Regions from separate parts of the Streptomyces griseochromogenes genome, predicted to be linked through region 1. Evidence: riboswitches for the same ligand, from Rfam matches in the RefSeq annotation. Region 1 holds a riboswitch; the other holds the start of a gene.
The links. Region 1 has a riboswitch for S-adenosylmethionine ahead of thrC (threonine synthase). Riboswitches for the same ligand answer to the same signal wherever they lie in the genome.
Positions count from the first base shown of each region.

Region 2: linked by a shared signal. The riboswitch ahead of AVL59_RS37735 (aminotransferase class V-fold PLP-dependent enzyme) and the one ahead of thrC (threonine synthase) in region 1 are both predicted to bind S-adenosylmethionine.

Region 1 covers NZ_CP016279.1:10,291,725-10,296,133, forward strand. Annotated here, with positions in the region: gene AVL59_RS44930 (MoaD/ThiS family protein) at 415-690, opposite strand; gene thrC (threonine synthase) at 814-2,097, opposite strand; SAM riboswitch class I at 2,115-2,256, opposite strand; gene AVL59_RS44940 (glucosyl-3-phosphoglycerate synthase) at 2,388-3,359, shown strand; gene AVL59_RS44945 (alpha,alpha-trehalose-phosphate synthase (UDP-forming)) at 3,446-4,409, shown strand, end outside.
Region 2 covers NZ_CP016279.1:8,693,448-8,697,856, forward strand. Annotated here, with positions in the region: gene AVL59_RS37725 (rhomboid family intramembrane serine protease) at 1-127, shown strand, start outside; gene AVL59_RS37730 (Lrp/AsnC family transcriptional regulator) at 124-405, shown strand; gene AVL59_RS37735 (aminotransferase class V-fold PLP-dependent enzyme) at 518-1,879, opposite strand; SAM riboswitch class IV at 2,041-2,157, opposite strand; gene trpD (anthranilate phosphoribosyltransferase) at 2,232-3,296, opposite strand; gene qcrB (cytochrome bc1 complex cytochrome b subunit) at 3,416-4,409, opposite strand, start outside.

The sequences.
Region 1 (4,409 bases):
TGGCCCTTGCACAGATCCACACTTCGCGGACCCGGGTCAGACCTCACCCCCCATTGGTCGGGGGCGTGCGCCGGAACGCGTCGACCGCGGCTGAATGTATCTGTCCAACTGCCGTCTGCAACAGGTCAATCGGACGAGAAATCTGGACGCGCCCGTTCCGGAATCTGCCAAGAATTCGGCTGATTTCAGGGTAAGTCGGGCTACTCAAAGTGGCACAAAAGCCGCATACGGCCCGCATACTTTGGCTGCTTCTTATCGGGCGCGCGGCGTGAAATCCGGGGCCTGCGACCCGCAGGTCCGGTACGCGTTCCCCAACTGTACCGCGCTCAATCACACTGAATGGCCCCCTCCGTTTCTCTCACGGGGGAGGCCATTCGATGAACAATCGGTAACCGCGGTTACCGAAGGTAATGATCAGCCGCCGGCGACGGCCGGAATGATGGAGACACCGGCACCGTCCGGGGTCGCCGTTTCAAGACCCTGCTCGAAGCGGACGTCGTCGTCGTTGACGTAGACATTGACGAATCGGCGCAGCTTGCCCTGGTCGTCCAGCACCCGGGCGGCGATCCCGGTGTGGTTCTTCTCCAGGTCCTCGATGACCTCGGCGAGGGTCGCCCCCTGGGCGGCGACCTCGGCCTGGCCGCCCGTGTAGGTGCGCAGGATGGTGGGGATGCGAACGGTGACGCTCATGACGTGTGACCTCCGGTCGGGTGTACGGCCTCAGGGGCGCGGGGCTGTGTTCGATGTGCGGCTTCCGCCGCGTGGGCGCGACCAGCCCCCACCGGCCCGCGGACGAAACGAGTGGGGCGGACCCTAGACGAGCCCGGCCTCGCGGAACGACTCCAGGCTGGGACGAATGGTGGCGGTCAGCCCTGTGCCGGCCACCGCGTCCAGCGTCTTCAGACCGTCTCCCGTGTTCAGCACGACAGTCGTCAGCGTCGGGTCCAGCACACCGTTCTCGATCAGCTTGCGCGTCACGCCCACGGTCACCCCGCCGGCGGTCTCCGCGAAGATGCCCTCGGTCCGGGCCAGCAGCTTGATCGCGTCCACGACCTGCTCGTCGGTCACGTCCTCCACCGCACCACCGGTACGACGGGCGATGTCGAGGACGTACGGGCCGTCGGCCGGGTTGCCGATGGCGAGGGACTTGGCGATCGTGTTCGGCTTCTGCGGGCGGACCACGTCGTGGCCCTCCTTGAAGGCGACCGACACCGGCGAGCAGCCCTCGGCCTGCGCGCCGAAGATCTTGTAGGGCCTGTCCTCGACCAGCCCGAGCTTGATCAGCTCCTGCAGACCCTTGTCGATCTTCGTGAGCTGGGAGCCGGAGGCGATCGGGACCACGATCTGGTCCGGGAGCCGCCAGCCGAGCTGCTCGCAGATCTCGTACGCCAGGGTCTTCGACCCCTCCGCGTAGTACGGCCGCAGGTTGACGTTGACGAAGCCCCAGCCCTCGCCGGCCGGGTCGCCGATCAGCTCGGAGCAGAAGCGGTTCACATCGTCGTAGTTGCCCTCGATGCCGACCAGCTCGCCGCCGTAGACCGCGGCCATGACGACCTTGCCCTGCTCCAGGTCGTGCGGGATGAACACGCAGGAGCGGAAGCCGGCCCGGGCGGCCGCGGCGCCGACGGCGCCGGCCAGGTTGCCGGTGGAGGAGCAGGACAGGGTCGTGAAGCCGAAGGCTCGCGCCGCCTCCAGCGCCTGGGCGACCACCCGGTCCTTGAAGGAGTGCGTCGGGTTGCCGGAGTCGTCCTTCACGTACAGCCCGCCGGTCACCCCCAGCTCACGCGCGAGGTTGTCGGCCTTGACGAGCTTGGTCCAGCCCGGGTTGATGTTCGGCTTGTCGGCCACGTCGGCGGGGACGGGCAGTAGCGGCGCGTACCGCCAGATGTTCGCGGGGCCCGCCTCGATGCGCGCCCGCAGCTCCTCGGTGCCGTAGGCGGAGAAGTCGTAGGCGATCTCCAGCGGACCGAAACACTCCTCGCAGGCGAACACCGGCCCGAGCGGAACCCGGTGACCGCACTCGCGGCAGCTCAGGGCAGCGGCGGGGCCGAGGTCTACGGTGGGATTGCTGGTGCTTGCAACTGTCTGCACAGCCATGGAGGCGAGGCCCTTTCTCCTCATCTTCCTCACGACGCATCTCGCCGTGAGACGGATTTGGCACCTTCCCTAGCCGGGAGCCTCGCTGGAGAACGAGAACCGACTGGAGGGTTGCCGGGGCTTCATCGGGCCGTGTCCCTCTGCCCCTCTGGATGAGCTGTATGTGGTTGTAAACCCGCGGTTGACCCTCGACATGCGATGGTCATCGGCGTTGTTCAAGACTGTAACCGAAGGCCAGGACAGTTGAGATAGTCGTCCGAACCGCGAGACAACGTGAGGAGCCGCTGACTGTGCTGGAAGAAGTCGAGCGCTGGCTGGCCACCCGCTCCTGGTCCGTGACCGATCGCCCGCTCCGTCAGATCCTGGCGGCCAAGCAGCGCACGGGTCAGTCGGTCTCCGTCGTGCTGCCCGCGCTCAACGAGGAGGAGACGGTCGGCGACATCGTCGCGGTCATCCGCCACGACCTCATGGAGCAGTCCCCGCTGGTCGACGAGATCGTCGTCGTCGACTCCGGGTCCACCGACCGCACCTCCGAGGTCGCGGCCGCCGCGGGCGCCCGGGTCGTCCACCGCGACGACATCCTCCCCCGCATCCCGGCCGTCCCCGGCAAGGGCGAGGTGCTGTGGCGCTCCCTGCTGGTGACCAGCGGGGACATCGTCTGTTTCATCGACGCCGACCTGAAGGAGTTCTCCTCCGACTTCGTCTCCGGGGTCGTCGGCCCGCTGCTCACCGACCCGGACGTCGACCTCGTCAAGGCCATGTACGACCGCCCGCTCGGCGCCGAGCCGGATGCGCTCGCCCCCGGCAGGACGGCGGGGCAGGGCGGCCGGGTGACGGAACTGATGGCCCGCCCGCTGCTGAACATGCACTGGCCGCAGCTGGCCGGTTTCGTGCAGCCGCTCGGCGGCGAGTACGCGGCCCGCCGCTCCCTGTTGGAGCAGCTGCCGTTCCCGGTGGGCTACGGCGTGGAGCTGGGCATGCTCGTGGACGCGCTGCACCTGGTGGGCCTGGACGCCCTCGCCCAGGTGGACGTCGGCGTGCGCAAGCACCGTCACCAGGACGGGCAGGCCCTGGGCCGGATGGCCGCGGCGATCTACCGCACGGCCCAGCTGCGGCTGGCCCGCGGCCACCTCGTCCGGCCCTCGCTCACCCAGTTCGAGCGGGGCGAGGACGGATTCGAGCCGCGCACCTACTCGGTGGACACCGAGGAGCGGCCGCCGATGGCGGAGATCGCGGAGTACGCGGCACGCCGGGTGGCCTGAGGGGCGCGCGAGAACGGCTGTATACAGCCCCCTTCTGGGGCAGACCGCACGTTTGAGCGTTTCGGGGCCGGGCTAGGTTGAGGACCATGGCTTCCGCGCACACTGCTGATGTGCTGGTCGCGTCCAACCGCGGCCCGGTTTCGTACGAGGTGCACGAGGACGGCTCGCTGCGCGCCAAGCGGGGCGGCGGCGGGCTGGTCTCGGGGCTGTCGGCCATCGGGCCGGACCACAACGCCGTGTGGGTGTGCGCCACGCTGGGCGACGGCGACCGGGAGGCGGTACGGCGCGCGGGCGGCGGGCTGCTGCCGGCCGAGGAGACCGGCGGGCAGCGGGTGCGCATGCTCGACATCGACGCGGCGGTGTTCACCGACGCGTACAACGGCATCGCCAACTCGGTGCTCTGGTTCGTCCACCACATGCTGTACCAGACCCCGCTGGAGCCGATCTTCGACGCGGGCTTCCGGCGGCAGTGGGCGGCGTACGAGGCGTACAACCAGGCCTTCGCCGAGGCGCTGGCCGAGGAGGCCGCGGACGGCGCGGCGGTGCTGATCCAGGACTACCACCTGGCGCTCGCCCCCCGGATGCTCCGCCGGCTCCGCCCCGACCTGCGCATCGGCCACTTCTCGCACACCCCGTGGGCACCGCCGGACTACTTCCGCCTGCTGCCCGACGACATCGCGGCGGAGCTGCTGAGCGGCATCCTGGGCGCGGACCGGGCCGCGTTCCTGACCCGGCGGTGGGCGGACGCGTTCACCGACTGCTGTCACGCGGTACTGGGACCCGGCATCCCGTCCGGGACCCGGATCGGGGTGCACGGGCTCGGGGCGGACGCGGACTTCCTGCGGGAGCGGGCGCACCGGACGGACGTGAACGAGCGGATGGCCGCGCTGCGGGCGGAGATCGGCGAAGGGCGCCGGACGATCGTCCGGGTGGACCGCACCGAGCTGTCCAAGAACATCGTGCGCGGCCTGCTGGCGTACGAACAGCTGCTGGAGGACCGCCCCGAGTGGCGCGAGCGGGTCGTCCATCTCGCCTTCGCCTACCCGTCCC
Region 2 (4,409 bases), 1.6 Mb from region 1:
GGGGGTGGCGTACCTGGCGCATCTGGTGGGGTTCGGGGTGGGCTTCGTCTATGCGTGGGCGCGATTCCGTACGACTAGAGTGAAGGCCGCCGCAGCTCCGGTACCCGAGGGAGAGAACCAGTCGTGATCACCGCGATCGTCCTGATCAAGACCAGCGTGGACCGGATCCCCGAGATCGCGGAGCAGATCGCTTCGCTGGACTCGGTGAGTGAGGTCTTCTCCGTCACCGGTACCTATGACCTGATCGCCATGGTCCGGGTGCGGCAGCACGAGGATCTGGCCGAGGTGATTCCGGGGCGGATCAGCAAGATTCCGGGGGTCGAGGGCACGGATACGCATGTCGCTTTCCGGACGTACTCGCAGCATGATCTTGAGGCGGCGTTTTCGATCGGGTTGGACAACTGATCGGTTCAACGCCGCCTGGGCGTCTGCGAGGCGCGGTCGTCTTGCGGGTGCGGGTGCGTTGTGGTTTCTCGCGCAGTTCCCCGCGCCCCTGGGGCTGCCCTTCAGGCCGGCTTCAGACCGCGGGGACGCAGCGGCCTTCCTCGGTGCGGTACTGCCACTTGGCGCCGTCGCGGACCAGTTCCTTCACCGCCTTGACGAAGCGGTCCACGTGTTCGTCGGGCGTGCCCGCGCCGAAGCTCACCCGGATCGCGTTCAGGGACTTCTCGCCGGGGGCCGCCTCGGGGGCGCCGCATTCGCCCTGCGTCTGGGGGGCGGAGCCCAGCAGGGTGCGGACCAGGGGGTGGGCGCAGAACAGGCCGTCGCGGACGCCGATGCCGTACTCGGCGGAGAGGGCGGCGGCGAAGTGGGAGCTGTTCCAGCCGTCCACGACGAAGCTGATCACACCGACGCGCGGGGCGTCGTCGCCGAAGAGGGAGAGGATCCTGACCTCGGGGACCTCGGCGAGGCCCTCGCGGACCTCGGCGATCAGGTGCCGTTCACGGGCGACGAGGCTGTCGAAGCCGGCCTCGGTCAGCGCCTTGCAGGCGGAGGCGATGGAGTAGGCGCCGATGACGTTCGGGGAGCCCGCCTCGTGGCGGGCGGCGTTCTCGTGCCACTGAACGGCCACTCCCCCGTCCTCGCGCCGGGTGACCTTGCGGCTCGCGCCGCCGCCCGCGAGGTACGGCTCGGCGGCGACCAGCCAGTCGGCGCGGCCGGCCAGGACGCCGGAGCCGAAGGGGGCGTACAGCTTGTGGCCGGAGAAGGCGACCCAGTCGACGTCCAGCTCCTGGACCGAGACCGGGTGGTGCGGGGCCAGCTGAGCGGCGTCCAGGACGATCCGGGCGCCGTGGGCGTGGGCGGCGGCGGCCAGCTCGCGCACCGGCCACAGCTCGCCGGTGACGTTGGAGGCGCCGGTGACACAGACCAGGGCCGGGCCGTGGGGGTCCCGGTCGGCCAGGGCCCGCTCCAGGGTCTCCACGGCCTGCCGCGGGGTGCGCGGGGCGTTGAGGTAGGTGACGCGGGCGTCCTGCCAGGGCAGCAGGGAGGCGTGGTGCTCGGTCTCGAAGACGAAGACCTGGCAGTCGGCCGGGAGCGCGCGGGCGAGGAGGTTGAGGGAGTCCGTGGTCGAGCGGGTGAAGATGACCTGGTCGGCCTCGCGGCAGTCGAGGAACTCGGCGACCGTCCCGCGGGCGTTCTCGAACAGGTCGGTGGAGAGCTGGGAGAGGTAGCCGGCGCCACGGTGGACGCTGCCGTAGTACGGCGCGTAGGCCGCCACGTCGTCCCAGACGCGCTGCAGGGCGGGGGCGCTGGCCGCGTAGTCGAGGGCGGCGTAGGCGACTTCGCCGCCGGTCACGAGCGGGACAGTGACATCACGGCCCAGAACGGGCAGGTGGGCGCAAATGGACTGGGCGGAGGCAGCGGTGGAGACGGACATGGGGAACTCCCGTGAATGGCAAGGCGGAACCGCCGTGCGAGCGGGTGTGGCTCAAGCACGGAGGAAGTGAAAAGGGGGATGCGGAGGCGGGGCTCTACGCCCTATCGCATTCGCTTGCTCACGGGAGGCTCCTCGACGACCAGGACCCCTGGTGTGCGAGGGGTCCGCGCTTGCCGTAGACCTCGCTGCCTACGGCCTGGTCTTCACCCGGGGCACCCCGCCACGGACGGAGGGTTGCCGGACAGCCGGCCGGGGCCTTGTGGCTGTCACTCATGACCTGGACAGGAACGTACGTGAAGTGATCGCGGTCCCGCAACTCCTGTCCGGATCGCGGGACCGCGCCTCGGATCCGTTACCTGTTGCTCGCCGCCACCCAGCGCTCCAGCGTCCGCTTCGCCGCGGCCGAGTCGATCGACTCGGCCGCCTCGGCCATACCGGCCCGCAGCTGATCGGCCAGCGGCGCCCCGGTCGGCCGCAGAGCGACGAGCGCGGCCGCCGAGTTCAGCAGTACCGCGTCCCGGACGGGGCCCTTCTCGCCGTCCAGCACGCGCCGGGCCACTTCCGCGTTGTAGGACGCGTCGGCGCCGCGCAGGGCTTCCACGGGGACGAGTTCGATGCCGACGTCCCGCGGGTCGAAGCTCTCCTCGGTGACCTTGCCGTCCCTGACCACCCACACCCGGGAGGTGGAGGTGGTGGTCAGCTCGTCCAGGCCGTCGTCCCCGCGGAAGACCAGCGCGGAGTTGCCGCGCTCGGCGAGGACCCCGGCCACGATCGGCGCCATGCGCGGATCGGCGACACCGACGGCCTGGGCCCGCACCTTGGCCGGATTGGTCAGCGGACCGAGGACGTTGAAGGTCGTACGGATCCCCAGCTGGCCGCGCGCGGGGGCGACGTACCGCAGCGACGGGTGGAACTTCACCGCGAAGCAGATGGTGATGCCGGCCTCTTCGGCGACCTCGGCGACCCGCTGCGGGGTCAGGTTCAGATTGATGCCGAGCTTCTCCAGGACGTCGGAGGACCCGGAGGCGGAGGACGCGGCGCGGTTGCCGTGCTTGACGACCTTCGCTCCCGTGCCGGCGACCACGATCGAGGACATCGTGGAGATGTTCACCGTCTTGGCGCCGTCGCCGCCGGTGCCGACGATGTCGACGGCCGGCCCCGGCACCTCGATCACGTTGGCGTGCTCGTACATGGTCCGCACGAGGCCGGTGATCTCCTGCACCGTCTCGCCCTTGGCCCGCAGCGCCACCATGAATCCGGCGATCTGCGCGTCGGTCGCCTCCCCGCGCATGATCAGGTCCATCGCCCAGGCCGTGTCGTCGGCGGTGAGGTCCCGGCCGTCCAGCAGCCCGTTCAGCAGGGCGGGCCAGGAACGGCCCGCCGCGGTGTCGCCTCCAGCGGGGGTCACAGCGCTCATAGCCGCTCCTGTGTGTCTAGCAGAACAGTGTGATCCCACCCTATCCAGCCCGGGGCACGGCGAAGGGCCCCGTCCGGAAGCCGGACGGGGCCCTTCTGCGTGGCGTGGCGACGCGGGGATCAGTGGTGGCCGTGGCCGCTCGTGATCTCCTTGTACTCCTCGACGGACGGCTTCGGGATCTGGTTGTCCTCGCCGTAGTAGGCGTTGCTGAGCTTGGCGCGCAGCTTCTCGGACGTCTTCACCTTCCGCTCGACACCGTTCTCGTCGACCGTCGGGCCGATCTCGGCCGGCTCGTACTGGTGGTGGGCCGTGAGGGTGTGCAGCTGCTCCTGGCTGAGCGGCTCGTGGACCTCGATGAACTCACCGTGCGGCAGACGCTTGATGATGCCGGTCTCGCGACCGTGCAGCACCTTCTCGCGGTCGCGGCGCTGCAGGCCGAGGCAGATCCGCTTGGTGGCGATGAACGCGATGACCGGTCCGGCAAAGAAGAAGATCCGGACGAACCAGGTCACGTCGTTGATCGACAGGTGGAAGTGGGTGGCGATGAGGTCGTTGCCACCACCGACCAGGCCGACCATGTACACCGTGACCCAGGCGGCACCGAAGGCCGTACGGGTCGGGGCGTTGCGCGGGCGGTCCAGGATGTGGTGCTCGCTCTTGTCGCCGGTGACCCAGGACTCGATGAACGGGTAGACCGCGATCACGCCCAGGACCAGACCGAAGAGGACCAGCGGGATGAACACGCCGAGGACCAGCGTGTGACCCCAGAAGTTGATCTCCCAGCCCGGCATGTAGCGGACCAGACCCTCGGCGAAGCCCATGTACCAGTCGGGCTGGGCGCCGGTGGACACCTGGTCGGGGCGGTAGGGACCCATGGCCCAGATCGGGTTGATCTGGGTCACCGCGGCGATGGCCGCGATCACACCGAAGACCAGGAAGAAGAAGCCGCCCGCCTTGGCCATGTACACCGGCAGCAGCGGCATGCCGACGACGTTCTTCTCGCTCTTTCCGGGACCCGCGAACTGCGTGTGCTTGTGGTAGAAGACCAGGATCAGGTGGCCCACCATCAGGCCGAGCATGATGCCCGGCAGCAGCAGGATGTGGATCGAGTAG